Regions from separate parts of the Streptomyces sp. P13-3-3 genome, predicted to be linked through region 1. Evidence: predicted binding sites of a transcription regulator. Region 1 holds the regulator's gene; the other holds the start of a gene.

The links. Region 1 encodes HrcA, which represses chaperone genes, less so after heat shock. Its sites were predicted from a motif close to TTNGCACTCNGNNNNNCNGAGTGCNAA; they were not measured.
Region 2: a site for HrcA is predicted at 12,952-12,978, ahead of groL (chaperonin GroEL). Genes of this name have one in related genera too.

The regions. Positions count from the first base shown of each region.
Region 1 is NZ_CP192228.1:1,316,762-1,331,406, reverse strand. It holds gene ACQZOG_RS06025 (16S rRNA (uracil(1498)-N(3))-methyltransferase) at 1-268, opposite strand, end outside; gene ACQZOG_RS06020 (nitronate monooxygenase) at 265-1,338, opposite strand; gene dnaJ (molecular chaperone DnaJ) at 1,886-3,025, opposite strand; gene hrcA (heat-inducible transcriptional repressor HrcA) at 3,026-4,042, opposite strand; gene ACQZOG_RS06005 (MBL fold metallo-hydrolase) at 4,205-4,933, shown strand; gene ACQZOG_RS06000 (DUF3097 domain-containing protein) at 4,968-5,774, shown strand; gene hemW (radical SAM family heme chaperone HemW) at 5,974-7,206, opposite strand; gene ACQZOG_RS05990 (SpoIIE family protein phosphatase) at 7,278-9,296, opposite strand; gene ACQZOG_RS05985 (NADP-dependent oxidoreductase) at 9,732-10,676, opposite strand; gene ACQZOG_RS05980 (AMP-dependent synthetase/ligase) at 10,782-12,656, opposite strand; gene lepA (translation elongation factor 4) at 12,902-14,645, opposite strand, start outside.
Region 2 is NZ_CP192228.1:422,644-437,288, forward strand. It holds gene cdgB (diguanylate cyclase CdgB) at 1-915, shown strand, start outside; gene ACQZOG_RS02055 (carbohydrate-binding protein) at 1,030-1,959, shown strand; gene ACQZOG_RS02060 (1-phosphofructokinase family hexose kinase) at 1,993-2,922, opposite strand; gene nagA (N-acetylglucosamine-6-phosphate deacetylase) at 3,040-4,203, opposite strand; gene ACQZOG_RS02070 (ROK family protein) at 4,203-5,168, opposite strand; gene ACQZOG_RS02075 (extracellular solute-binding protein) at 5,320-6,552, shown strand; gene ACQZOG_RS02080 (DUF3263 domain-containing protein) at 6,563-6,811, shown strand; gene otsB (trehalose-phosphatase) at 6,913-7,773, opposite strand; gene ACQZOG_RS02090 (alpha,alpha-trehalose-phosphate synthase (UDP-forming)) at 7,784-9,172, opposite strand; gene ACQZOG_RS02095 (glucosyl-3-phosphoglycerate synthase) at 9,245-10,213, opposite strand; SAM riboswitch class I at 10,353-10,500, shown strand; gene thrC (threonine synthase) at 10,518-11,807, shown strand; gene ACQZOG_RS02105 (ubiquitin-like small modifier protein 1) at 11,841-12,116, shown strand; gene ACQZOG_RS02110 (cold-shock protein) at 12,547-12,750, shown strand; gene groL (chaperonin GroEL) at 13,143-14,645, shown strand, end outside.

The DNA.
Region 1 (14,645 bases):
CCTTGGGCAGCGCCTGCACGACGGTCAGCCGGGGCGTCTCCACCGGCTCCTCGACGACCTCGCCGAGCCGGACGATCAGCCGGTCCTTGCCCTCGGTGCCGTCCACCTCGCCCGCGGCCCAGCGGCCCGCGCCGTCGGTGAGGACGACCTCCTCACCGGCCCGCAGCCGCTTCACGGCGACGGCGTGCCGGCCCTCGGGGCCGTCCAGGACGTAGCGGCCGGTGCCGTGCGTGCCGAAGTCGTCGACGACGAAGACGGGGGCGGTCATCGGGCGCCTCCGGCCGACAACGCTGTCCGGGCGGCGGCCAGTTCGGCGGCCAGGACCTCCACGAGTTGTCCGGCGGGCAGTTCGCGGGCCATCCGGTGGCCCTGCCCCGCCCACAGCGCGAGCCCCTGCGCGTCCCCGGCCTTGGCGGCGGCCTTGCGCAGGGGCGCGGTGAGGTGGTGGACCTCCGGATAGGCGGCGGGCGCGTACGGTCCGTGCTCGCGCAGGAAGCGGTTGACCAGGGCGCGGGCCGGCCGGCCGGTGAACGCGCGGGTCAGCTCGGTGCGGGCGAAGAGGGGGTTCGTGAGGGCCTGCTTGTGCAGGGCGTGCGCGCCTGACTCGTGGGCGGCGACGAAGGCGGTGCCCAGCTGGGCCGCGCTCGCGCCGGCGGCGCACACGGCGGCGATCTGGCCGCCGCGCATGATGCCTCCGGCGGCGACGATCGGGATACCCACGGACTCGCGGACCTGGGCGACGAGGGACAGCAGTCCGATCCCGCTGCCGTCCGTCTCGGGGACGTCCCGGTGGGTGCCCTGGTGGCCGCCGGCCTCGACGCCCTGGGCGATCACCACGTCCGCGCCGGCCCGTTCCACGGCGCGCGCCTCCTCGGCGGTCGTCGCGGTGACGAAGGCGAGGGTGCCGACGCGGTGCAGCGAGTCGATCACCTCGCGGGCCGGCACGCCGAAGTGGAACGACACGACCGGCACGGGGTTGTCGAGCAGCACGGCGAGCTTGGCGTCGTAGCCGTCGTCGCCGCAGCTCTCGGGGTCGCCCAGCTCGGTCTCGTACCAGGAGGCCTCGCCGGCCAGCTGGTGGGCGTAGACGTCCACGGCGGCCGGGTCGGCCGTCTCGGGCTGGGGCAGGAAGAGGTTGACGCCGAAGGGGCGGGAGGTGAGTCCCCGCAGCTGCTTGATCTCCTGGTACATCCCGTCCGCGGTCTTGTACCCGGCGGCCAGGAAACCGAGCCCGCCCGCGTCGGACACGGCGGCGGCGAGCTGCGGCACCGATACGCCGCCCGCCATGGGCGCCTGCACGATCGGGTGCGGGAAGAGATCGGTCAGTACGGAGGACATGACCGCATGTTGTCACGTCCCCCGACCAACTCCGAATTGACCCTTCCCCTTGGCATAAGCCACTTTTCGCCGGGCCGCCGACCACGCCGGCGGCCCAGGACGAGGGTGGGGATCAACGCCCGTCGGGCGGCCGCTCAGTGCGCGCAGCCGCCCCCGGCGTCCAGCGCTCAACGCCCGTTGAACGCGTCCTTCAACCGCGAGAACAGCCCCTGCTGTCCCGGCTGACCGTGCTGACCCGGGGGCGACCCCCGAACCCCCGGCAGGAGAGCCCGGCGCCACCCGGCACCCAGCGATCAACGCCCGTTGAACGCATCCTTCAACCGCGAGAACAACCCCTGCTGCCCCGGCTGACCGTGCTGACCCGGGGACGACCCCCGGACCCCCGGCAGGAGGGCCCGGCCGCCACCCGGCGCCCAGCGCTCAACGCCCGTTGAACGCGTCCTTCAACCGCGAGAACAACCCCTGCTGCCCCGGCTGACCGTGCCGACCCGGGGGCGACCCCCGAACCCCCGGCAGGAGGGCCCGGCCGCCGCCCGGCGCCCAGCGCTCAGCGCCCGTTGAACGCGTCCTTCAACCGCGAGAACAGCCCCTGCTGCCCCGGCTGGAACTGCCCCGTGGGCCGTTCCTCGCCGCGCAGCTTGGCCAGCTCGCGGAGCAGGCGCTCCTGCTCCGGGTCCAGCTTGGTCGGGGTCTGCACCTCGACGTGCACGATGAGGTCGCCCCGGCCGCCGCCGCGCAGGTGGGTGACGCCCCGGCCGTGCAGCGGGATCGACTGGCCGGACTGGGTGCCGGGCCGGATGTCGACCTCCTCCAGGCCGTCCAGCGTCTCCAGCGGCACCTTGGTGCCGAGCGCCGCCGCCGTCATCGGCAGCGTGACCGTGCAGTGCAGGTCGTCGCCGCGCCGCTGGAACTGCGCGTGCGGCAGCTCGTGGATCTCGACGTACAGGTCGCCGGCGGGGCCGCCGCCGGGGCCGACCTCGCCCTCGCCCGCCAGCTGGATCCGCGTGCCGTTGTCGACACCGGCCGGGATCTTGACCGTGAGCGTGCGGCGGGAGCGGACCCGGCCGTCGCCCGCGCACTCCGGGCAGGGCGTGGGCACGACCGTGCCGAAGCCCTGGCACTGCGGGCAGGGGCGCGAGGTCATGACCTGGCCCAGGAAGGACCGGGTGACCTGCGAGACCTCACCGCGACCGCGGCACATGTCACAGGTCTGCGCGGTGGTGCCGGGCGCGGCGCCCTCGCCGCTGCACGTGGTGCAGACGACGGCCGTGTCGACCTGGATGTCCTTGGTCGTGCCGAAGGCGGCCTCGTCCAGCTCCACCTCGATCCGGATCATCGCGTCCTGGCCGCGGCGGGTGCGCGAGCGCGGCCCGCGCTGCGACGCCGTGCCGAAGAACGCGTCCATGATGTCGGAGAAGTTGCCGAAGCCCCCGGCCCCGAAGCCGCCCGCGCCGCCGGCGCCGCCGGCCTGCGAGAGCGGGTCGCCGCCGAGGTCGTAGACCTGCTTCTTCTGCGGGTCCGACAACACCTCGTAGGCGGCGTTGATCTCCTTGAACCGCTCCTGGGTCTTCGGATCCGGATTGACGTCCGGATGCAGCTCGCGGGCGAGCCGCCGGAAGGCCTTCTTGATCTCTTCCTGCGACGCGTCGCGGCGTACGCCGAGTACGGCGTAGTAGTCCGTGGCCACCTATGACTCCGCCAGGATCTGTCCGACGTACCGTGCCACTGCGCGTACCGCTCCCATCGTTCCGGGGTAGTCCATGCGGGTCGGTCCGACCACGCCGAGCTTGGCGACAGCCTCGCCGCCCGAACCGTAGCCGACCGACACGACGGACGTGGAGTTGAGTCCTTCGTGGGCGTTCTCGTGACCGATCCGTACGGTCACACCCGGATCCTGCGCCTCGCCGAGCAGCTTGAGGAGCACGACCTGCTCCTCAAGCGCCTCCAGGACGGGCCGGATCGTGAGGGGGAAGTCGTGTCCGAAGCGGGTGAGGTTGGCGGTACCGCCGATCATCAGCCGCTCCTCGTTCTCCTCGACGAGCGTCTCCAGGAGGGTGGAGAGCACCGTGGAGACCGTACCGCGGTCGTCGGCCTCGAAGGCCTCCGGGAGGTCCTCCACCAGACCGGGCACATCGGTGAACCGGCGGCCCGCGACCCGGCTGTTGAGCCGCGCCCGCAGGTCGGCCAGGGACGCCTCCCCGAACGGCGCCGGGCAGTCGACCATCCGCTGCTCGACCCGGCCGGTGTCGGTGATCAGCACCAGCATCAGCCGCGCCGGGGCGAGGGCCAGCAGCTCCACGTGCCGCACCGTCGAACGGGTCAGCGACGGGTACTGCACCACGGCGACCTGCCGGGTGAGCTGCGCGAGCAGCCGCACCGTGCGGGCCACGACGTCGTCGAGGTCGACGGCGCCCTCGAGGAAGTTCTGGATGGCCCGCCGCTCGGGCGGGCTCATCGGCTTGACGCCGGCCAGCTTGTCGACGAACAGCCGGTAGCCCTTGTCGGTGGGGATGCGCCCGGCGCTGGTGTGAGGCTGGGCGATGAAGCCCTCCTCCTCCAGGGCCGCCATGTCGTTGCGCACGGTGGCCGGGGAGACGCCGAGGTTGTGCCGCTCGGTGAGGGCCTTCGACCCGACGGGCTCCTCGGTGCCGACGTAGTCCTGGACGATCGCGCGCAACACCTGGAGCCTGCGTTCACTGAGCATCGCGCACACCTCCAGCTGGCTTCCGCCCGGTAACGGCCCTGGCACTCTTCGCACGCGAGTGCCAGACTTCCCCGGCCCAGTGTACGGCCGGGGGGTACGACGTCGGCAAGGCCGGTCCGCGCGGTGGTGCCGGGTGACGTCCTCCCCGCTAGCGTCCCGGTCATGACCGTGACTTGGGAAGAGTCGGGATGGGAGCAACTGGCGCCGGGGGTCGGGCGGCGCCGGCTTCCGGGGTGGGACTGCACCGCGGGGCTCGTGCTGGGCGCGGACGGCGTCCTGGCCGTCGACGCGGGCTCGTCCCTCGCCGAGGGCGCGCGGTTGCGGACCGGGGCGCGGGAGCTGACCGGCCGCCGTGTGACACATCTCGCGCTCACCCATCCCCACTTCGACCACGTCCTGGGGGCGCCGGCGTTCGCGGACGCGGAGGTGTACGGCGCGGTCGGCCTGAACGTGGCGCTCGCCGGGCGGGGGCGGGAGGAGCTGCGGGCGGACGCGGTGCGCTGGGGCCTCGACCCGGCGGCGGCCGAGGAGGCGGTGGCGGCGCTGGTCCCGCCCCGGCACGCGGTGTCCAGCGAGTGGACGCTGGACCTGGGTGGCGGCCGCCGGGCGCTGCTGGCGAACGTGGGGCCCGGTCACACCGCGTACGACCTGGCGGTGCTGGTGCCCGGCGACCCCGAGGTGGTGTTCTGCGGCGACCTGGTCGAGGAGTCGGACGAGCCGCAGGCGGGCCCGGACGCCGTGCCGTCCCGCTGGCCGGCCGCGCTGGACCGGCTGCTGCGGCTGGGCGGCGAGGACGCGGTGTACGTCCCCGGCCACGGCGCGGCGGTCGACGCTGCGTTCGTACGGGCCCAGCGGGACGCGCTGGCGGCGCGGTTCGGCGTGTCGGAGTGATCACCGCACGGGTGTTCCTCGTATCGTCGGCAGAATGCGCCAGTACTCCGCCGATCTGACCCCTCCGTGGAAGAAGCCGCAGTCCGTCCCCGAGGTGCCGGCCGAGCCGGGCCTCGTGGTGGAGGAGCCCGGCACCGGGTTCTGCGGCGCGGTGATCCGCTGCGAGGCCGGCACGGTGACCCTGGAGGACCGCTTCGGCAAGCACCGGGTGTTCCCGCTGGAGCCGCGCGGTTTCCTGCTGGAGGGCCGCGTGGTCACCCTGGTCCGCCCCTCCTCCGGCCCGGCCCGCCCCACCCGCACGGCGTCCGGCTCGGTCGCCGTCCCCGGCGCGCGGCCGCGCGTGGCCCGCGCGGGGCGCATCTACGTCGAGGGCCGGCACGACGCCGAGCTGGTCGAGAAGGTGTGGGGCGACGACCTGCGGATCGAGGGGGTGGTCGTGGAGTACCTGGAGGGCGTGGACGACCTCCCGTCGATCGTCGACGCCTTCGCGCCCGGGCCCGACGCGCGGCTCGGGGTGCTGGTGGACCACCTGGTGCCCGGCACCAAGGAGTGGCGGATCGCCCAGGGGGTGACGAGCGAGCACGCGCTGGTGGTGGGGCATCCGTACATCGACATCTGGGAGGCCGTGAAGCCGGCGTCGGTGGGGATCGAGGCGTGGCCTCGGGTGCCGCGGGGGGTGGACTGGAAGACGGGGGTGTGCGAGGCGCTGGGGTGGCGGGTCGCGAACACGGGCGAGGCGTGGAAACGGATTCTGGACTCCGTCCACTCGTACAAGGATCTTGAGCCTCAGCTCCTGGGACGGGTGGAGGAACTGATCGACTTCGTGACGGCCCCGTCGTAAGGACCGGTTTCCTCGCCCCCGCCGCCCCTTCCCGTCCCGTCGGGGGCTGCGCCCCCAGACCCCCCTTGTCGGCCCTGGCGGGCCTCGTCCTCAAACGCCGGACGGGCTGAAATCAGCCCCTCCGGCGTTTGAGGAGCGGGGTCCGGGGCGGAGCCCCGGGTCGGGTACGGGAAGGGGCGGCGGGGGCGAAACCCTCTGGTCAGTCGACCAGGTCGCGGACCACCGCGTCCGCCAGCAGCCGCCCCCGCAGGGTGAGGGCCGCACGGCCCTCCGCGAAGGGCTCGGGGCGGAGCAGGCCGTCAGACAGCGCGCGGTCGGCCGCCGCACGCCCCTCCTCCCGGAGTAGATCCAACGGCACCCCGTCCAGAAGCCGCAGCTCCAGCAGAATCCGCTCCACCCGCCGGTCCTCGACCGACAGCACCTCCCGCCCGGCCCCCGGCGACCTCCCCTCCGCCAGCGCCGCCGCATACGCACCGGGGTGCTTGACGTTCCACCACCGCACCCCACCGACGTGGGAGTGGGCTCCCGGCCCGGCCCCCCACCAGTCCGCACCCCGCCAGTACAGCTCGTTGTGCAGGCAGCGCGACGCCTCCGAGGTCGCCCAGTTCGACACCTCGTACCAGGAGAAGCCCGCCCGCGACAGCATCTCCTCGGCGATGAGGTACCGGTCCGCGTGGACGTCGTCGTCCGTCATCGGCACCTCCCCCCGCCGGATCCGCCGGGCCAGCTGTGTGCCCTCCTCGACGATCAGCGCGTACGCGCTGACATGGTCGGGCCCCGCCCCGATCGCCGCGTCCAGCGAGGCGCGCCAGTCGTCGTCCGACTCCCCGGGCGTGCCGTAGATCAGGTCCAGATTGACGTGGTCGAACCCGGCCGCCCGCGCCTCGGCGACGCACGCCTCGGGCCGGCCGGGGGTGTGCGTGCGGTCGAGGATCTTCAGTACGTGCTGCCGGGCGCTCTGCATGCCGAAGGAGATCCGGTTGAAGCCGCCGGCCCGCAGCTCGGCGAGGTAGGCGGGGTCGACGGACTCGGGGTTGGCCTCCGTCGTGACCTCGGCGTCCGGCGCCAGCCCGAACTCCTCGCGGATCGCGCCCAGCATCCGTACCAGGTCGCCGGCGGCGAGCAGGGTGGGCGTGCCTCCGCCGACGAACACCGTGCGGACCGGCCGCGGGTCGTCGCCGAGCACCTTGCGGGCCAGCCGGATCTCGTCGACGAGGGTCTCGGCGTAGTTGTCGCGGGAGGCCAGCACGCCGCCGGTGCCGCGCAGCTCGGTCGCGGTGTAGGTGTTGAAGTCGCAGTAGCCGCAGCGGGTCGCGCAGTACGGGACGTGCAGGTAGAACCCGAGGGGGCGGTCGGCCGCCCCGGCGAGCGCGGACGCGGGCAGCGCGCCGTCGGCGGGGACGGGCTCGCCGTCGGGGAGTGCGGAAGGCATGTGCTCCATTGTCCCGCACCGCGCACGATCCCCTTCCGCCCACCTGTAGGGCCGCACTCGGCTGTACGGCCTCACTCGGCCTGGAGCACCAGCAGGGCCATGTCGTCCGCCGGGGGCCGCGCGTCGAACTCGTGCACGAGCTGGGTGATCCGGTCCGCTATCGCCCCGGCCTCCATCCCGGCGCAGCCCGCGAGCGCCCGGGCCAGTCCGTCCCCGTCGTCGAACTGCCGGGATCCGGAGCGCCGCTCGGTGACCCCGTCGGTGACGCAGAGCAGGCTGTCGCCGGAGTACATCTCGAAGGTCTCGCCGGTGTACCCGGCGTCCTCGACCACCCCGAGCAGCGTCTGCGGCTGGGCGACGGCCCGGACACCGCCCTCGGGGTCGAGGAGCAGCGGGAGGGGGTGGCCGGCGGAGGCGAGGGTGCAGCGGACGCCGCCCTCGAAGGGCACGAGCTCGCCGTAGAGGAGGGACAGGAAGCGGGTCTGGGGGCCGTCGCCGGGGGCGGCGGGGCGCGCCCCGGCCGCCACCAGCGCGCGGGCGGCGGCGTCCGCGGCCTCGGTGGCGTCGTCGAGGAGGAGCTGGTTGAGCCGGTCGAGGACGTCGGCGACGCGGTAGCCCTCGCGGGCGAGCAGCCGCAGCCAGGGGCGGACCAGGCCGATGACGACGGCCGCCTCGGGCCCCTTGCCCTGGACGTCGCCGACGGCGAAGCACCAGCGTCCGTGGCCGGCCGGGAAGAGGTCGTAGAAGTCGCCGCTGGGGCCTCCCTTGTCGCACGGTTCGTGGACGAGGGCGCTGCGCACGCCGGGGATCTCGGCGACGGCGCCGGGCAGCAGGCCCCGCTGGAGCACGGCGCTGATGGTGGCCTGGCGGGCGTACTGCCGGGCGGCCCCGATGGCGAGCGCGACGCGCCGGCCCAGGTCCTCCACGAGCCCGGTGATCTCGTCGGGGAAGCGGTCGATGCCGCCGCGCCCGATCACCAGCGTGCCGAGCGGCCGGCCCCCGGCGACGAGCCGGTACGCGAGCGCGGCCCCGGTGCCCTCGGCGCCGTCGGCCGCCTCGGTGTCCCCGGTCTCCGCGGCGGCGTCGTGGACCGGCCACGGGTACGGCACGGGCCCGGTGCCGAGCGGGTCGTCGGAGTGGGGCGGCGGGGTGCGTTCGAGCGCCCGGCTCAGCTCCTCCACCAGATGCTCGCCGGCGTGCCAGACGCGGGCGAGGCGGCCTCCCGTGCCGGGCCGGCCGCCGTGCGCGGTGGCCTCGTCCTCCAGCCAGACCGCGCACCAGTCGGCGAGCCGCGGCACGATCAGCTGGCCGGTGAGGGAGGCGACGAGGTCCTCGTCCAGCTGTCCGGCGAGCAGGTCGGACGCCTCGGCGAGGAAGGACAGCGCGCCCCGGCCCAGCCAGGCGCCGTCGCGTCCGGGGCGGCGGGCCAGCCAGTCGTCGCCGTAGGAGGCGGCACGCCAGGCGTCCCGGGGGCCGTCACGCGGGCCCTCCCGGGGTCCGTCGTGGCCGCGCGGGGCGAGCGGGTCGGAGGCGAGGAGAGCGGCGGCGCGCAGGTCCCGCGCCGGGGCGCGCTCCCCGGCGTACGCGGCGGGCGGGCCGGCGGGCGCCTCCTCCCGCGTCGGCAGCCGCGCCCACACGGTCTTGCTGCCCGCGCGGTAGGTGACGCCCCAAGACTCGGCGAGGGCGGCGACCAGGCGCAGGCCGCGCCCGTACTCGGGGATGTCGTGCGCCGGCGCCTCCGCGGCGTCGTCGCGCGGCGCGCGGGAGGGGTGCCGGTCGGCGACCTCGACGACGAGCGCGCCGGTGTCCTCCTCCAGCCGGCAGGTCAGGTGCACGTCGGTGCCGGCGTGCACGACCGCGTTGGTGACCAGCTCGCTGGCGACCAGGGCGGCGTCGTCGCCGACGCGGCCGGTGAGGAGGTCGGCGCCGTCCGCCGAGGACTGCGCCCACTCGGTGAGCGCCTTGCGCAGCATCGCGCGTGCCGAGCCCGGCGCGAGGGGGCTTCCGGACAGCGTCGCCTCCACCCGCGTGCGCCCCCGCACGTCGGAGGCGCACGAGGTGGTCTCCCGTTGGGTCGGAATGGCCCGCATGGGCAGCTCCCCGGGCAGTTCGTACGAAGAGAACTCGATCGCTTGCCGACAGGGTGACAGAACGGACCCGCCCATAAGCGTGGAGTCACGAAAGTGGATCGCTTGTCGGGGGAACAGTGCTACACGTTCGGTCGAGAACGGCGCCGCGACCGCTCGTTTCCGGTCACCCGGGGACGAGAAGTGGCGGGCCCGCGCCGCTCGGCGCGGGCCCGCACGACAGAAGCGCTCGCGTCAGGGAAGCCCTGCCGTCCGGAGGGCCCTGCCGTCAGGAGGGCCCTCACCTCGAGGCAGCCCTCGCCTCAGGGCAGCCCTCACCTCAAGGCAGCCCTCGCCTCAGGGCAGCCCTCACCTCGAGGCAGCCCTCGCCTCAGGGCAGCCCTCACCTCAAGGCAGCCCTCGCCTCAGGGCAGCCCTCACCTCGAGGCAGCCCTCGCCTCAGGAGAAGTCGAGGACCAGGCGCCCCCGCAGGCCTCCCGCCTCCAGCAGGCGGTGCGCCTCGGCCGCGTCGGAGGCGGGCAGCACCTTGGCGACGCGCAGGGACAGCACGCCCTGCTCGGCCTGGAGCCGGAGGGTGTCCAGCAGGGCGGTGTCCTCGCGGACGCTCGCCACGAGCACCGGGGCCACCGTCACGCCGCGCTCGGCGGGGCCCTGCCAGCCGCGGAGGGAGACGAGGGTGCCGCCGTCCGCGACCGCGGGGACGGCCTCCTCGCGCTGGTCGGAGCCGTCCACCAGCCCGGGCACGCCGTCGGGCGCCAGGTCGCGGACGCGGGCGGCGACGTCCGCGCCCCGGTCGACGACGTGGTCGGCGCCGAAGCCGCGCACCAGGTCGCGGTCGTGCGGGGCGGCGTCGGCGACGACGGTCAGCCCGTCGGCCTTGGCGAGTTCGATCGCGTAGCCGCCGACGGCGCCCGCCGCGCCGGTCACGGCGACGGTCGCCCCCTTCGGCAGGGCGAGGGTGTCGAGGGCCAGCCGGGCGGTGGCGGCGTTCATCAGGAGGGTGGACGCCTCGGCGTGGTCCGTCCCGGCGGGCGCGGGCACGACGGACTCCGCGGGCACGACGATCTGTTCGGCGTACGCGCCACCCTGCGGGCGGACGAACATCACGAGGGCGACGACCCGCTGCCCCACGCTCAGCCGGCCGTCGACGCCGGGACCGATCTGGTCGATCACACCGGCCGCGTCCATGCCGGGCACGTACGGGGGCGGGACGTCCCGCAGCCGGACGGCGTGACCCCCGGTGCGCATCATGACGTCGGTGGGGTTCACGACCGCGGCGTGCACCCGGATGCGGACCTCACCGGGTCCCGCCTCGGGCGTGGGAAGTTCCAGCTCCCGCAGGACGTCGGGGCCGCCGTAGGTGGTCAATCCGATTGCCTTCATGCGGTGAGGCAACCGTGACGGACCGCGATCGATTCCCGCGACCGGCGACAAAGAAGCGGAGGGACGGCGTCGGCCGGGAGAGCGTGCCTCCCGGCCGACGTCCCGTCACTTCTCGCGCGCGCCCTCGTACATCTCCTCGATGAGGTGCTTGTACTCGCGCTCCACCACCGGGCGCTTCAGCTTCAGGCTCGGGGTGATCTCGCCGTGCTCCACGTCGAGGTCGCGCGGCAGCAGGCGGAACTTCTTGATGGTCTGCCAGCGCTGCAGGCCCTCGTTGAGCTGCTTGACGTAGCCGTCGACCATCTCGACCGTGGCCGGGGCGGCGACGATGTCCGCGTAGGACTTGCCCTCCATGCCGTTCTCGGCCGCCCAGGCGGTGATGGACGGCTCGTCGAGGGCGATGAGGGCGGTGCAGTAGTTCCGGTCGGCGCCGTGCACCAGGATGTTGGAGACGTACGGGCAGACCGCCTTGAACTGGCCCTCGACCTCGGCCGGCGCGATGTACTTGCCGCCGGAGGTCTTGATCAGGTCCTTCTTGCGGTCGGTGATGCGCAGGTAGCCGTCGGCGGACAGCTCACCGATGTCGCCGGTGTGGAACCAGCCGTCCTCCTCCAGGACCTCGGCGGTCTTGTCGGGGAGGTTGTGGTAGCCCTGCATGATGCCGGGGCCGCGCATCAGGATCTCGCCGTCGTCGGCGATGCGGACCTCGGTGCCGGGGAGCGGCTTGCCGACGGTGCCGGTGCGGTAGGCCTCGCCGGGGTTCACGAAGGAGGCCGCGGAGGACTCGGTGAGGCCGTAACCCTCCAGGATGTGGATGCCGGCGCCGGAGAAGAAGAAGCCGATCTCGGGCGCGAGGGCGGCGGAACCGGAGACACAGGCGCGCAGCCGGCCGCCGAAGGCCTCGCGGATCTTGGCGTAGACGAGCTTGTCGGCGACGGCGTGCTTGGTGCGCAGTCCGGCCGGGGCGGTCGCGGAGCCGGTACGGCGGAAGTTGTCCTGCGTGACCTTGGCGTACTCGCGGGCGACGCCCGCGGCCCACTGGAAGATCTTGTACTTGGCGCCCCCGCCGGCCTTCGCCTTGGCGGCGACGCCGTTGTAGACCTTCTCGAAGATGCGGGGGACGGCGGCCATGTAGGTCGGCTGGACCACCGGCAGGTTCTCGATGATCTTGTCGACGCGGCCGTCGACCGCGGTGACGTGGCCGACCTCGATCTGGCCGGAGGTGAGGACCTTGCCGAAGACGTGCGCCAGCGGCAGCCACAGGTACTGCACGTCGTCGCCGCTGACCAGGCCGGTCGCCGCGATCGCCTTGGCCATGTACGACCAGTTGTCGTGCGGCAGGCGCACGCCCTTGGGGCGGCCGGTGGTGCCGGAGGTGTAGATGAGGGTGGCGAGCTGGTCCTTGGTGAGGGCGGCGACCCGCTCCTTGATCAGCTCCGGCTCCTTCTGGAGGCGGGCGGCGCCGCGCTTCTCCAGCTCGGCCAGGGTGATCACGAAGTCGTCGGTGTCGACGCCCTCGGCGTCGATCACCACCACGCGGGTCAGCTCGGGCAGCTCACCGCGCTTCTCGACGGCCTTGGCGACCTGCTCGGCGTTCTCCGCGACCAGCACCCGGCTCTGCGAGTCGGAGAGGATGTACGCGGACTCCTCGGCGTTGGTCTGCGGGTAGATCGTGGTGGTGGCGGCGCCGGCGCAGAGGATGCCGAGGTCGGTGAGGATCCACTCGACCCGGGTGGAGGAGGCGAGGGCGACCCGCTCCTCCGGCTGCACGCCCAGTTCGATCAGGCCGGCGGCGATCGCGTGGACCCGCTCGGCGGCCTCGGCCCAGGTGAGCGACTTCCAGTCGTCCGGGCCCTCCCCGGATGCCGGTGGGACCGGGTAGCGGTAGGCCTCGGCGTCCGGTGTGGCCGCCACACGCTCCAGGAAGAGGGTCGCCACGCTCGGCGGACGGTTCTCGATCAGTGTCTGTGTGTCGCTCACGACATCCTCCGGGGCCCGCGACGGTGCGGCTGGCTCAGTGCGGCTGGGGTTTCCTCGCGTCGTTGTTTAACTCGCGAGTAACTATCGAGCACGGACAGAGTAAAGGTCGACCGGCCACCGCGTAAGGGGCCACGGCCTGTAACTTCACACGGACGGGCACCCAGGGAACGTACGAGGCCCGCCGCACGGACGTGCGACGGGCCCCGATTCGCCCGGTTTGCGGAGTGACCCCCGGTAACCTGCGGCTACTTCTTGGCCTTGCCGGATCCCGCGTTCTCGTCGCTGGAGAGGACGGCGATGAAGGCCTCCTGCGGAACCTCCACGGAACCCACCATCTTCATCCGCTTCTTGCCTTCCTTCTGCTTCTCCAGCAGCTTCCGCTTACGGGAGATGTCACCGCCGTAGCACTTGGCGAGGACGTCCTTGCGGATGGCGCGGATGGTCTCGCGGGCGATCACCCGGGAGCCGATGGCCGCCTGCACGGGCACCTCGAACGCCTGCCGCGGGATCAGCTCCTTCAGCTTGGCGACGAGCCGCACGCCGTACGCGTACGCCTGGTCCTTGTGGGTGATCGCGGAGAACGCGTCCACCTTGTCGCCGTGCAGCAGGATGTCCACCTTGACCAGGCTGGACGTCTGCTCGCCGGTGGGCTCGTAGTCGAGGGAGGCGTAGCCGCGGGTCTTGGACTTCAGCTGGTCGAAGAAGTCGAAGACGATCTCGGCGAGCGGCAGGGTGTAGCGGATCTCCACCCGGTCCTCGGAGAGGTAGTCCATGCCGAGCAGGACGCCGCGCCGGCTCTGGCACAGCTCCATGATCGAGCCGATGAACTCGCTGGGCGCGAGGATCGTGGCCCGCACGACCGGCTCGTAGACCTCGTTGATCTTCCCCTCGGGGAACTCGCTCGGGTTGGTGACGGTGTGCTCGGTGCCGTCCTCCATGACCACGCGGTAGACCACGTTGGGCGCGGTGGCGATCAGGTCGAGCCCGAACTCGCGCTCCAGCCGCTCGCGGATCACGTCCAGGTGCAGCAGGCCGAGGAAGCCGACGCGGAAGCCGAAGCCGAGCGCGGCGGAGGTCTCCGGCTCGTAGACCAGGGCGGCGTCGTTGAGCTGGAGCTTGTCGAGGGCCTCGCGCAGCTCCGGGTAGTCCGAGCCGTCCAGGGGGTAGAGGCCCGAGAACACCATCGGCTTGGGGTCCTTGTAGCCGCCGAGCGCCTCCTCGGCGCCCTTGTTCTGGCTGGTGACGGTGTCACCGACCTTGGACTGGCGGACGTCCTTCACACCGGTGATCAGGTAGCCCACCTCGCCGACGCCGAGACCGTCGGCCGGCAGCATCTCGGGCGAGTTGGTGCCGATCTCCAGCAGCTCGTGGGTGGCGCCGGTGGACATCATCCGGATGCGCTCGCGCTTGTTGAGCTGGCCGTCGATGACACGGACGTAGGTGACGACACCGCGGTAGGAGTCGTAGACCGAGTCGAAGATCATCGCTCGGGCGGGGGCGTCCGCGACGCCCACCGGGGCGGGCACGTCGGCGACCACCCGGTCCAGCAGCGCCTCGACGCCGAGACCGGTCTTCGCGGAGACCTTCAGCACGTCGTCCGGGTCGCAGCCGACCAGGTTCGCCAGCTCCTCGGCGAACTTCTCCGGCTGCGCGGCCGGCAGGTCGATCTTGTTGAGGACCGGGATGATCTGGAGGTCGTTCTCCATCGCCAGGTACAGGTTGGCGAGGGTCTGCGCCTCGATGCCCTGGGCGGCGTCGACCAGGAGGATGGTCCCCTCGCACGCGGCGAGCGACCGGGAGACCTCGTACGTGAAGTCGACGTGCCCCGGGGTGTCGATCATGTTGAGGATGTGCGTCTTGCTCTTGTCGTGGGTCGGCGCCCACGGCAGGCGCACCGCCTGGGACTTGATCGTGATGCCGCGCTCGCGCTCGATGTCCATGCGGTCGAGGTACTGAGCGCGCATCTGCCGCTGCTCGACCACTCCGGTC
Region 2 (14,645 bases), 890 kb from region 1:
GCCTCCGCGATGCGCCGCTACTCCTTCTCCGACCTCGTCCACCCCGAGGACATAGGCACCCTGCTGCGCACCTCAGCCGAGGGCGGCCGGGCGGAGCTGCGGCTGGCCCGGCGCGACGGCACCTACGTGTGGGTCTCCCTACGCAACTCGGTCGTCGCCGACGCCGCCGACGGGCCGCGCTTCCTGCTCACCCACGTCGAGGACATCGAGGAGCGCAAGCGCCGCGAGCTCCAGCTCGCCCACCGCGCCTCCCACGACTCGCTCACCGGCCTGCCGAACTCCGCCGAGCTGCGCTCCCGGCTCTCCGCCCGGCTGTGCAGCCAGCAGCCGCTCACCCTGCCGGCGGCCGTGGACTCCATGGAGCCCTACGAGTCCTTCGACTCCCACGACGCCGCCTTCGGCCCGCCCGCCTTCGACCGCGGCCACGACTTCGACTTCCCGCCCGGCCGTGACGCGTACGACGGCTACGACCACCATGTGCACACCGTCGCGCCCGCCGCGGACGCCGACGACGGCACCAAGGGGCTCGCGGTGCTCTTCTGCGACCTCGACGGCTTCAAGTCGATCAACGACCGGTTCGGGCACAACGCGGGTGACGCGGTTCTCATCGAGGTGGCCCGGCGGCTCAGCAACGGCGTGCGGGACGGCGACACCGTGGCCCGGCTCGGAGGTGACGAATTCGTCATCCTCGCCGACGGGCTCGGCCGGGCCGACGCGCAGGACCTCGCCGTACGGCTGCGCAACGAGATCATCCAGCCGATCCGGGCCGAGGGACGGGCCGTGCGGGTCGGCGCCAGCTTCGGTATCGGGTGGGCCCATTGCGGCATGACGGCCGACGAAGTGCTGAAGTCGGCCGACGAGCGGATGTACGTCGAGAAACGATCTCGTCCCAAACAGCACAGACGTGCCGGATGAGCCGCAGGTCGGTGCGTTGATGCGGTCCGGGTCACCCTTTCGGGTCAGAGGAACCGGGTAGGCTCGGCTTCTCCGCACACGTACACACCCGATCCGCAGCTAGGAGCACAGGGGATGACGCCCGGCAACAACGGCGCGAGCACGCCCGAGGACGACGACCCGTTCGGCTACCTGTACGCCGACGGGCAGGCCAACGGAGCCCAGCCGCCGTCCGGGGGTTACGGCTACCCGAACTCGGTGAACCGGGTGCGGCCGGTCGGTTCCCGCCAGTACGGCCAGCAGGGGCCCGCCCCGCAGGCACCGCCCCAGCAGGGCGCCTTCGGCCAGCCCAGCGCGCACTACGCCGCGCCCGAGACGCTGCCCGGGGGCGCGCCCGCCGCGCGCACCCCGCAGCCGTCCCGCGGCGGCCGTGGCGGCGGCCCGAACACCAAGGGTCTGCTCATCGGCGCGATCGCCGTGGTCGCGGCGGTCGTCATCGGCATCGGCGTCGCCATGATCAGCGGTGACGACGACGACAAGGGCGGCAACGAGGCGGGCCCGTCCCCGACGGCGACCCAGGAAACGGGCGAGCCCAGTCCGTCTTCCTCGGAGGGGGACAAGGACGAGGACAAGGCGAAGCTGCCCGCCATAGACGCGAAGGCGCTCCGCCTCGACGGCGGCGCGACCCTCTCGTCCGAGTTCGAGGGCGCGAAGGCCGACGGGGGCGTCTACGTCACCGGCTTCAACAAGGTCGGCTCGAAGGTCACCTGGACCGTCAACGGCGTCAAGGCCGGCAACTACCGCTTCTACGTGCAGTACGGCATCCCCGGCGAGGACGCCGACGCGACCATCGTGGTCAACGGCAAGCCCGAGACCCGCCCGCTGAACATGAAGAACTTCGGCAACACTCCCAAGGGCGACTGGGAGAAGGGCTGGAAAGAGACCTGGGCGAACGTGAACCTCAACGACGGCACCAACACCATCGAGCTGGTCTGCAACGAGGGCAACAAGTGCAACGCGGTCCTCGACCAGCTGTGGCTCACGAATGAGGACGGATCCAGCTGACCCGGCGGGCCTTCATCGTGCGGCGTGAAGGCCTCACGCCGCCGTGGCCACGCCCGTGACCGTGACCGTTGTGAGGAAGCGGTCGTAGGCCGCGTGGTCGAAGTCGCCGGCTGTGGGGGAGAGGACCGTCGCCGCAGAGAGGGCCGTGGCGCGGATCAGGCGTTCCGGCCAGGGGCGGTGTTCCACCAGGGCGGACAGCAGGCCCGCGACGGCCGCGTCGCCCGCGCCCGTGGGGTTGCCGGTCAGCGTGGCCGGAGGGGTCGCGCGCCAGCGGCCCTCCGGGGTCACCGCCAGCAGGCCGTCCGCGCCCAGGGACGCGACCACCGTGCCGGCGCCCCGGCGGCGGGCGTCCTGGGTGGCGCGCAACGGCTCGTGGGAGCCGGTGAGTTCGGCCAGCTCCTCCGTGTTGGGTTTCAGGAAGTCGGGCCGGCCGGCCACACCACGGCGCAGGGCCGCCCCGCTGGTGTCGAGCAGCACCGGGACCTGGGCCGCGCGGGCCGTGCGGACGAGGTGCGCGTACGCGCCGACCGGGACGCCCGGGGGCAGGCTGCCGCACAGGGCCACCGCCGACGCGGACGCCAGCAGGTCGTCGTAGACCTCCTGGAAGGCGGACCACTCGGCGTGGGTGATGTCCGGGCCGGGCTCGTTCAGATGGGTCGTGGCGCCGGTGCGGTCGTCGACGAGGGTCACCGTGCGGCGGGTGGCGCCGGAGACGGGGACCAACGCGTCGGTGAGGCGCGGCACTTCGGCGAGGCGGTCGCGCAGGACGCGTCCCGTGGGGCCGCCCGAGAAGCCCGTGACGGTCACCTCGTGGCCGAGCGCGGCCAGTACCCGCGCCACGTTGACGCCCTTGCCGCCGGGGCGTTCCAGCACCTCGGAGACCCGGTGGGAGGCCCCTGCCCGCAAGGACGGGACGCGATAGGTGATGTCGAGAGCGGTGTTCAGCGTGACCGTGAGAATCACCGGGCCGACCTCCCCCTCTTGCCTGCCTTCCGTGGCCCCGGGGTCACGATCATGCCAAAAGGAAGGCGGTCGGCCCACCCCTGGGACCGGCCACCGTGGACCGGTCCCGGGGACGGATCAGGCCAGTTGGGGAGCGACCGCCCATTCCCCCTTGCGCATGACGCCCACCAGCTCGAAGGAGTCGTCCAGGACGACCAGGTCGGCGTCCTTGCCGGGCTCCAGCGAGCCGATGCGGTCGGACAGGCCCAGCAGCCGCGCCGGGTTCGCGGAGACCGCCGCGACGACGTCCTCGACGGGCAGCCCGTCCACCGTCACCGCCCGCTTGAAGGCGCGGTCCAGGGTCAGCGTGGAGCCGGCGATCGAGTTGCCCTCCACCAGCCGGGCCACGCCGTCCGCGACCTCGACCTCCAGCGGGCCGAGCATGTAGCGGCCGTCGCCGAAGCCGGCCGCGTCCATCGCGTCGGTGATGAAGGCGACCCGGTCGCGTCCGGCGTGGTGGAACGCGAACTGCAGGGCGGCCGGGTGGAGATGCGTGCCGTCGTTGATCAGCTCGACGGTGACCCGCTCGTCCTCCAGCAGCGCCGCGATCGGGCCGGGGGCGCGGTGGCCGAGCGGCGGCATCGCGTTGAACAGGTGAGTGGCGACGGTCGCGCCCGCGTCGACGGCGGCGACCGTCTGCTCGTAGGTGGCGTCCGTGTGGCCGACGGCGGCGATCACGCCGTGCTCGACGAGCAGCCGTACGGAGTCCAGACCGCCGGGGAGTTCGGTCGCGAGCGTCATCATCCGGGCGTGGCCGTGGGCCGCGTCGATCAGCTTGCGCACCTCCGCCGGGTCGGGGTCGCGCAGCAGCGTCTCGTCGTGCGCCCCTTTGCGGCACGGGGAGATGAAGGGCCCCTCGAAGTGGATGCCGGCGATGTCGCCCTGCTGGGCCAGCTCCGCCAGCATCCCCGCGTGCCGGGCGAGGAAGTCCAGGTCGCCCGTGACGGCGGAGGCGACCACGGTGGTGGTGCCGTGGCGCAGATGCGTGCGGACGCCCTGGAGGACGTCCTCGGCGGTGCCGCCGGCGAAGGACACCCCGCCGCCGCCGTGGTTGTGGATGTCGACGAAGCCGGGCACCAGCCAGTGGCCGCGCAGGTCGACCGTCTCGGCCGTCCCCTCCGCGGGGGCCGGGCCGGGGGCCGTGGCCGCGATGCGCGTGCCCTCGACGGTCACGCGGGCGTCGTCCACGGTCCCGGTGGGCAGGACCACCCGGGCACCGGTGAGAACCTTGGTGGGGGCCATCAGGTGGTTACCTCCGAGGGGTCAGTGGTCTCGATCGACGGGCCGGCGGCCTCGATCAGGTCCCAGGCGAGCAGGCCCGCGCCCAGGCATCCTGCGGTGTCCCCGAGGGCCGCGGGGACCAGGGACGGCAGCTTCTGGAAGGTGACCCGCCGCCGGACGGCCTCCCGCAGCGGTGTGAACAAGGTTTCCCCCGCCTCGGCGAGCCCGCCACCGATGATCAGCGTGCGCGGGTCCAGCAGGGTGAGCGCGGTGACCAGCCCGTCGGCGAGCGCGTCCACCGCCTCCTGCCACACCCGTACGGCCCGCTCGTCGCCCGAGGCAACGGCCTTGGCGCAGTCCGCCGCGTCCGCGTCCGGGCCGCCGCTCGCCTCGGCCCAGGCCCGGCTCACGGCCGACGCGGACGCGTACCGCTCCAGACAGCCGCGCTGACCGCAGGGACACTCCGCGCCGCCGGGCCGTACGACGATGTGGCCGATCTCGCCCGCGAAGCCGTGCGCGCCCGCCTCGACCTTGCCGTCGATGCCGATGGCGCCCGCGATGCCGGTGCCGAGCGGGACGAAGAGGAAGCGGTCGGCGCCGCGCCCGGCCCCGACCCGGCCCTCGGCGAGACCGCCGGTGCGCACGTCGTGGCCCAGCGCCACGGGAACGCCGCCGAGCCGCTCGGCGAGCAGGGCGCGCAGGGGCACGTCGCGCCAGCCGAGGTTGGCGGCGTAGGCGGCGACGCCCTCCGCCTCGTCGACGATGCCGGGGACGGCGACACCGGCGGCCGAGGCCGGTTCGCCGTGGGCGCGGATGCCGTGGGCGCGGAGCTCCGCCGCGAAGTCGAGGATGCCCTCGACCACCGCGTCCGGGCCGCGCTCGCGGCCGGTGGGCCGGCGCGCCTGGTGCAGCAGCTCGCCGTCCGCCCCGACCAGGGCGGCCTTCATCCCGGTGCCGCCCACGTCGAGGGCGATGACATGTTTCACGGGGAACAGTGTGGCCCGTGGACCCGCAAGAGGTCTAGTCCACTCACGTGGTGTAGACCTTAATCCGATAATCGGATCACCAAGCGGCGCTGGGCGCCGGATCAGGGGAGAGCACGTGCGAGGGCGGGTCAGGACAAGGACGATCGCGGCGGTGTCCGCGCTGGGACTGGCAGCGGTCCTGAGCGGATGCGGGGTCGGCGGCGAGTCCTCCGACGTGACCCTCACGCTGGTCGCCGCCGACTACGGCAACGGCGCGGCCGACAGCAGCAAGAAGTACTGGGCCGACCTGGTCGAGCGGTACGAGTCCGACCACCCGGACGTCGAGATCGACGTCAGCGTGTACTCCTGGAACGACGTGGACCGCAAGGTCAAGGAGATGGTCGACGCCGGGAGCCCGCCGGACATGGCCCAGATCGGCGCGTACGCCGACTACGCCTCCCAGGGCCTGCTCTACCGCGCCGGCGACCTGCTCTCCATCCCCGTCCAGGCGGACTTCCTCTCGCAGCTCTCCGGCGCCGGGGAGGTCAACAGCGTGCAGTACGGCATGCCGTTCGCCGCCTCCACGCGGCTGCTGTTCTACAACAAGTCCCTCTTCATCGAGGCCGGCATCACCCCGCCCGAGACCTGGGACGAACTGGTCGAGTGCGCCGAGGCGCTCAAGGCGGCCGGGGTGAAGTTCCCCTACGCGCTGCCGCTCGGCCCCGAGGAGGCCCAGGCCGAGACCCTCCAGTGGCTGCTGAGCGGCGACGGCGGCTACACCGACATCGGCGGCACCTACGGCATCGACTCCACGGAGAACGTCGAGACCCTCAGCTGGCTGCGGGACGAACTCGTCGGCAAGGGGCTCACCGGCCCCGTCGCGCCCGGCAAGCTCGACCGCGCGAAGGCGTTCGAGGCGTTCGCCGCCGGGGACGTCGGCATGCTCAACGGGCACCCCTCCCTGATGGAGATGGCGCGGAAGAAGGGCGTGAAGTACGGCATGGTGCCGATCCCCGGCACCGACGGCACGACCCCCTCCGCGCTCGGCGTCGCCGACTGGATGATGGCGTTCGAGAAGAACGGGCACCGCGACGAGATCGGGGACTTCCTCGACTTCGTGTACAGCGAGAAGAACGTCCTGGACTTCTCGCGCGAGTACGACCTGCTGCCGGTCACCAACTCCGCGTCGCGGGCGATGGCGGCGTCGGGGCAGGACAAGGAGCTCAAGCCGTTCCTCGACCAGCTGCCGCTGTCGGAGCAGTACCCGGTGGGCAAGACGTCGTGGGCCGGGGTGAACGCGGAGATCAAGCAGAAGATCGGGCGGGCCGTGGAGCCGGGGGGCAGCCCGGCGGCCGTGCTCGGGGAGCTTCAGGCCGCGGCCGTGCGGGCGGACAGTGCGGGGTAGCCTGCCCGGCATGGGTGAGGCTGAGGCTGAGGCTGAGGAGCTGGGGCGCCTCGAGCGGGAGGTGCTCGCGCTGGAGCGGCGGGGGGTCGTGTCGCCGGGGGCGAAGGAGCGGGTGATCCGGGAGGAGCTGGGGCTTGTACCGGTGCGGTACTACCAACTTCTCAACGCGTTGCTCGACGACCCGCGGGCGTTGGCCCACGATCCCGTGACGGTGAACCGCTTGCGGCGGGTCAGGGAAGCGCGGCGCGGGGAGCGGTAGGGGTCTCTCGCCCCCGCCGCCCCTTCCCGTACCCGGTGCTCCGCCCCGGACCCCGCTCCTCGAACGCCGGAGGGGCTGAGCTCAGCCCGTCGACACCCTCGTCAGGCGAGCCGGGCCGCCAGCGTGCGCAGCAGGCGCACCACTCCCGACGGGCCGTCGACCACCAGGTCCGCCCGCTCCCGGAGCTCCGTGACCTCCTCGCTGCCGCTGCACACCAGCACACCCGGCGTCCCGGACGCCCGCAGCTTGTCCACCGCCGTGAAGGCCGCCAGGTCGCCCAGGTCGTCCCCGGCGTACAGCACCGACCCCGCCCCGATCTCCCGCGCGTACCCCAGGAGCGCGACCCCCTTGTCCATGCCCGGCGGCCGCAGCTCCAGCACCATCCGCCCCGGCTCCACGACGAGACCGTGCCGCGTCGCGAGGTCCGTCAGCGGCTCGCGCAGGGCCTCGAAGGCGGCCTGCGGGTCGGCCGCCCTGCGGGTGTGGACGGCGACCGCCCGCCCCTTCTCCTCGATCCACGTGCCCTGCCACGCCCCCACCCGGTCCAGCAGCCCCGGCAGCTCGGCGCGGGCGGCGGCGACACCGGGGTGCGGGGCGGGCGCGGTGACGGTGCCGGTGACCGCGTCCCACCGCTCGGCGCCGTAGTGGCCGAGCACCACCAGGTGCTCGAGATTCGGCACGCCCGCGAAGCCGCCGTGGCGGACCGCGACGCCCGGCGGGCGGCCGGTGACGACGGCCACCGCCGCGACCTTCGGGGCGAGCGCGGCGAGCGCGGGCACCGCGTCCGGGTGGGCGCGGGCCTGCTCGGGGTCGGGCACGATCGGCGCGAGCGTGCCGTCGAAGTCGAGCGCGATCAGCGCCTTGCCCGGGCGGGCCAGGAGCGCGTCGAGTCCGTCCCGCCCGGCCTGCGTGGCGGGCGCCGGCAGGTCGCCGGGGTCCGTGGAGTCCGTCTGACTGGCCATGCGCCCCAACCTATCCACGCAGCGCTTCCAACTGGTCCAGGAACCACCGCGCCGGGGGCAGCGCCGTCGCCGCCGCGACCAGCCGCTTGCTGCGCTCCGTACGGTCCTCGGGGCGCATCGACAGCGCCTCGTGCAGGGCCTCGGCCGTCTGCACGACGTCGTACGGGTTGACGGTGATCGCGTCCTCGCCCAGCTCCTCGTGGGCGCCGGCCTCGCGGGACAGCACCAGGGCGCAGCCCGTGTCGGAGACCACCGGGACCTCCTTCGCGACCAGGTTCATGCCGTCGCGGATGGGGTTGACGAGGGCCACGTCGGCCAGCCGGTACGCGGCCAGGGAGCGGGCGAAGTCGTCCTTGACGTGCAGGACGACCGGCCGCCAGCCGGGCGTGCCGTACTGCTCGTTGATCTCCTCGGCGAGCCGCTGCACCTCGGCCGTGTAGTCGCGGTAGACGGCGAGGTCCTGCCGGGACGGGTAGGCGAAGGCGACGTGCACCACGCGCTCGCGCCACTCGGGCCGGTCGTCCAGCAGCTGCCGGTACGCGAGCAGGCCGCGCACGATGTTCTTGGACAGCTCGGTGCGGTCGACGCGGACGATCGTCCGGCGCCCCTCGCCGATCTCCTCCTTCAGCGCGGCCATCCGCTCGTCGACGTCCGCCTCGTGCGAGCGGGCGCGCAGGAAGTCCGCGTCGGCGCCCAGGCCGTGCACCCCGACGCGGGTGTCGCCGAGCCCGCCGGCGAACCGCTCGCAGCACGCGGTGAACGCGTCCGCCCAGCGGCGGGTGAGGAAGCCGAGCCGGTCGGCGCCGAGCATGCCGCGCAGCATCTGCCGCGCGATGTCGTCGGGCAGCATCGCGAAGTACTCGGGCGGCGCCCACGGCGTGTGCGAGAAGTGCCCGATGCGCAGGTCGGGGCGCAGCTCGCGGAGCATGCCGGGGACCAGGGTCAGGTGGTAGTCCTGCACCAGGACGGCCGCGCCCTCGGCGGCCTCCTCGGCCAGCGCCTCGGCGAACGCGCGGTTGTAGGTCTCGTAGGAGGCCCACTGCCGGCGGAACTCCGCGTCGAAGGCGGGCTCCAGCGGCGTCTGGTACAGCATGTGGTGGACGAACCACAGCACCGAGTTCGCGATGCCGTTGTACGCGTCCGCGTGCACGTCCGCCGGGACGTCCAGCATCCGCACGCCGTCCTCCCCGACGCCGCGCCGCACGGCCTCGCGGTCGCCGTCGGACAGTGCCGAGCACACCCACAGGGCGCCCGACTCGGGGCCGATGGCCGAGAGGCCGGAGACCAGTCCCCCGCCGCCCCGCCTGCTCCTCAGCGAACCGTCGTCCGCCACCGCGTACGACACCGGCCCCCGATTGGAGGCGACCAGCACCTGAGCTGCACCGAAGCTTGAAGCCATACGCCTCAACCTAGCCCGGCCCCCCGGGCCTCAAACGTGCCGGTGCGTCACACCGGTCGGTGACGGACGGGGTCAGGCCACCTTGCGGGACTGGTACTCCGCGACGTCCCGCATCGGCGGCCGCTCCTCGGTGTCCACCGAGTACGTGCGGGGCTCGAAGGCGTCCCCGGCGCGCTCGAACTGGGTCAGCGACGGTCGGAGCAGATGCGCGCGGGCCAGCCGCAGCTGCGCGGTGCGGTAGATCGCGGCGGCCATCCGGCCGAGCGCCTGCCCGTCCTGGTGCCGGTGCTTGCGCACGCCCACGTCCACCTGGGCCAGCGCGTCCAGGCCCACCAGGTGCAGGGCGTCGACCAGCATGCCCAGCTCGACGCCGTAGCCGACGGGGAACGGGAGCTGTTCGAGCAGGCCGCGGCGGGCCGCGTACTCGCCGCCCAGCGGCTGGACGAAACCGGCGAGCTGCGGCCAGTGCATGTTGAGCAGCGGGCGGGCCATCAGCTCGGTGACGCGGCCGCCCTGCCCGGCGCCCGCGCCGGTGATGCTCCCGTCGGCCGTCGTCATCGGCCGGTCGTACATGGCCTTGACCAGCTGGAGGCCGGGGTCGGTGAGCAGCGGGCCGACGATGCCGGTGACGAAGTCCGACGAGAACTCCCGCAGGTCCGCGTCGACGAAGCACACGATGTCACCGCGCGTGACCAGCAGCGACCGCCACAGCACCTCGCCCTTGCCGGGCACGGCAGGCAGGCGGGGCAGGATGGCGTCCCGGTGGACGACGGTCGCGCCGGCCGCCGCGGCCACCTCGGAGGTGCGGTCGGTGGAACCGGAGTCGATCACCACGACCTCGTCGACCAGGGGCACCTGGAGCACCAGGTCGTGCCGGATGACGGAGACGATGTCGCCGACCGTGGCCTCCTCGTTCAGCGCGGGCAGCACCACGCTCACCGTCTGTCCCGAGGAGCGTTTCGCCGCCAGGATCCGGTGCAGCGGACGGTCGGAAACCGACCAGGAGCGCTCGATCAGCCAGCGCTCGACTTCTTCCAGCACGGCGGACTCCTCACTGGCCGGGGGCGGTCCATCTCGGTGTGCGGACGGCTCTCTCCGCCGTCCGGGCCTTCGGTTACAGTCTTGAACAGCGCCGACGGACCCCGCATCCCGGGGGGTGTCGGGGCGGACAACTGAACACCGCTCATCCAGAGGGGCAGAGGGATACGGCCCGATGAAGCCCCGGCAACCCTCCAGTCGGTACTTGTCACGCGGACGTGGCGAGGCTCCCGGCTAGGGAAGGTGCCAAATCCGTCTCACGGCGAAGTGCGTCGTGAGGAAGATGAGGAGAAAGGGCCTCGCCTCCATGGCTGTGCAGACTTTTGCAAGCACCACCGACTCCGCGAACACCGTCGACCTCGGCCCCGCCGCCGCGCTGTCCTGCCGCGAGTGCGGCCACCGCGTGCCCCTCGGTCCGGTCTTCGCCTGCGAGGAGTGTTTCGGCCCGCTGGAGATCGCCTACGACTTCTCCGGGTACGACACCGAAGAGCTCCGCAAGCGCATCGAGGCGGGTCCCGCGAACATCTGGCGCTACGCGCCGCTGCTGCCCGTCCCCGCGGACGTGGCGACCAAGCCCAACCTGAACCCCGGCTGGACCAAGCTCGTCCAGGCCGACAACCTCGCCCGCGAACTGGGCGTCACCGGCGGCCTCTACGTCAAGGACGACTCCGGCAACCCCACGCACTCCTTCAAGGACCGGGTCGTCGCCCAGGCCCTGGAGGCCGCGCGCGCCTTCGGCTTCACCACCCTGTCCTGCTCCTCCACCGGCAACCTGGCCGGCGCGGTCGGCGCCGCCGCCGCCCGGGCCGGCTTCCGCTCCTGCGTGTTCATCCCGCACGACCTGGAACAGGGCAAGATCGTCATGGCCGCCGTCTACGGCGGCGAGCTCGTCGGCATCGAGGGCAACTACGACGACGTGAACCGTTTCTGCTCCGAGCTGATCGGCGACCCGGCCGGCGAGGGCTGGGGCTTCGTCAACGTCAACCTGCGGCCGTACTACGCCGAGGGCTCCAAGACCCTCGCGTACGAGGTCTGCGAGCAGCTCGGCTGGCGGCTCCCGGACCAGATCGTGGTCCCGATCGCGTCCGGCTCGCAGCTGACGAAGATCGACAAGGGTCTGCAGGAGCTGATCAAGCTCGGGCTCGTCGAGGACAAGCCGTACAAGATCTTCGGCGCCCAGGCGGCGGGCTGCTCGCCGGTCTCCACCGCGTACAAGGCCGGGCACGACGTGGTCCGCCCGCAGAAGCCGGACACCATCGCCAAGTCCCTGGCCATCGGCAACCCGGCGGACGGGCCGTACGTGCTCGACATCGCCCGGCGCACCGGCGGCGCGGTGGAGGACGTCACGGACGCGCAGGTGGTCGAGGCGATCAAGCTGCTGGCGCGGACCGAGGGCATCTTCGCGGAGACCGCGGGCGGGGTCACGGTCGGCGTGACGAAGAAGCTGATCGAGGACGGGGTGCTGGATCCGTCCCTCACCACGGTGGTGCTGAACACCGGGGACGGGCTCAAGACGCTGGACGCGGTGGCGGGGACGGGGCTCACGGCGACGATTCGTCCCAGTCTTGAGTCGTTCCGTGAGGCCGGGCTCGTCTGAGCCGCTTCGCCATTTCCTGACCGGAGGTTCAAAGTGAGCGTTACCGTTCGTATCCCTACCATTCTGCGCACCTACACCGGGGGCAAGGCCGAGGTCGCCGCCGAGGGGACCACCCTGGGCGAGGTCATCCAGGACCTCGAGAAGAACCACACCGGCATCGCCGCGCGGGTCCTGGACGACCAGGGCAAGCTGCGCCGGTTCGTGAACGTGTACGTCAACGACGACGACGTGCGCTTCGAGCAGGGGCTGGAGACGGCCACCCCGGAGGGTGCCGGCGTCTCGATCATTCCGGCGGTCGCCGGAGGCTGATCATTACCTTCGGTAATGACCGTTACCGAGCGTTCAGGACTTTGCCCCCTCCGTGAGAGATCCGGAGGGGGCAATTCCATGAGGTTGAGCGCGGTAGAGTTGGGGAACGCGCTCCCGATCCATTGATCGAGAACCCTGAATTCCTGCCGCGGACCCGACTGGATGTAGCCAAAGTGCGGGCTCCTTTCGCGGCCTTTGTCTCCTTTGCCCGGCCCGACTTGCCCTGAATTCTGGCGAATTCTTGCCACATTCCGGACCGGTAGCGTCCAGATTTCTCGTCCGATTGACCTGTTGCAGACGGCAGTTGGACAGATACATTCAGCCGCGGTCGACGCGTTCCGGCGCACGCCCCCAACCGTTGGGGGGTGAGGTCTGACCCGGGTCCGCGAAGTGTGGATCTGTGCAAGGGCCAGTAATAGGGGAGTTAGGCATGGCTCAGGGCACCGTCAAGTGGTTCAACGCGGAGAAGGGGTACGGCTTCATCGCGGTCGACGGTGGTGCGGATGTTTTCGTCCACTACAGCGCGATCCAGATGGACGGCTACCGCACCCTTGAAGAGGGCCAGCGGGTCGAGTTCGAGATCTCGCAGGGTCAGAAGGGCCCGCAGGCCGACATGGTTCGCGTCACCGCCTGAACGCGCTACCAGCAGCACGCGACATCTTCTGCCGGCGACAGGGCCCGCACCCCTCGGGGTGCGGGCCCTTCGTCATGCCTAGGCGCACGCGCCGCGCGCGCCGTGTTCGCCCGTGGCTGAGCGCCGGTCGGAGCCCTTGGCGCCACTGGCTCGCAGGGCTCTCGGGGACCTCTCGAAATTACCGCCGCTCCGCGAGCGCGCCTTGCACTCTCGGGGGTCGAGTGCTAATCATTGGCGTTAGCACTCTGAAGGTGAGAGTGACAACGAAGGACCGGGTCGGTGAGGCCCGCCAGGTCACGTGGGGCAAGGAACCACACGGCCGGCGAGCCGTCCGTCGCGGGCGCGGGCGCGGTCCGAAGGAATCACCCCCAGTCCTGGAGGGACCACTTCACATGGCCAAGATCATCGCGTTCGACGAGGAGGCGCGGCGCGGCCTCGAGCGCGGCATGAACCAGCTCGCGGACGCCGTGAAGGTGACGCTCGGCCCCAAGGGCCGCAACGTCGTCCTCGAGAAGAAGTGGGGCGCCCCCACGATCACCAACGATGGTGTCTCCATCGCCAAGGAGATCGAGCTCGAGGACCCGTACGAGAAGATCGGCGCCGAGCTGGTCAAGGAAGTCGCCAAGAAGACGGACGACGTCGCCGGTGACGGTACGACCACCGCGACCGTCCTCGCCCAGGCCCTGGTCAAGGAGGGCCTGCGCAACGTCGCCGCCGGCGCCAACCCGATGGCCCTGAAGCGCGGTATCGAGAAGGCCGTCGAGGCCGTCTCCGCCGCCCTGCTCGAGCAGGCGAAGGACGTGGAGACCAAGGAGCAGATCGCCTCCACCGCCTCCATCTCCGCCGCCGACGTCCAGATCGGCGAGCTCATCGCCGAGGCCATGGACAAGGTCGGCAAGGAAGGCGTCATCACCGTCGAGGAGTCCCAGACCTTCGGTCTGGAGCTGGAGCTCACCGAGGGTATGCGCTTCGACAAGGGCTACATCTCGGCGTACTTCGCCACCGACATGGAGCGTATGGAGGCCGTCCTCGACGACCCGTACATCCTGATCGCCAACTCCAAGATCTCCAACGTCAAGGACCTGCTCCCGCTCCTGGAGAAGGTCATGCAGTCGGGCAAGCCGCTGCTGATCATCGCCGAGGACGTCGAGGGCGAGGCCCTGTCGACCCTGGTGGTCAACAAGATCCGCGGCACCTTCAAGTCCGTCGCCGTCAAGGCCCCGGGCTTCGGCGACCGCCGCAAGGCCATGCTCGGCGACATCGCCATCCTCACGGGCGGCGAGGTCATCTCCGAGGAGGTCGGCCTCAAGCTGGAGAACGCCACCGTCGACCTGCTGGGCAAGGCCCGCAAGGTGGTCATCACCAAGGACGAGACCACCATCGTCGACGGCGCCGGCTCCGCCGACCAGGTCCAGGGCCGCGTGAACCAGATCCGCGCCGAGATCGAGAACAGCGACTCGGACTACGACCGCGAGAAGCTGCAGGAGCGCCTGGCGAAGCTCGCCGGCGGTGTCGCGGTCATCAAGGCCGGCGCCGCCACCGAGGTGGAGCTCAAGGAGCGCAAGCACCGCATCGAGGACGCCGTGCGCAACGCCAAGGCGGCCGTCGAGGAGGGCATCGTCGCCGGTGGTGGCGTGGCCCTGCTCCAGGCCTCCCAGGTGTTCGAGAAGCTGGAGCTCGAGGGTGACGAGGCGACCGGCGCCAACGCCGTGAAGCTCGCCCTGGAGGCCCCGCTGAAGCAGATCGCCGTCAACGGTGGTCTCGAGGGCGGCGTCGTCGTGGAGAAGGTCCGCAACCTCACGGTCGGCCACGGTCTGAACGCCGCGACCGGCGAGTACGTCGACATGATCGCCGAAGGCATCATCGACCCGGCCAAGGTGACGCGCTCCGCGCTG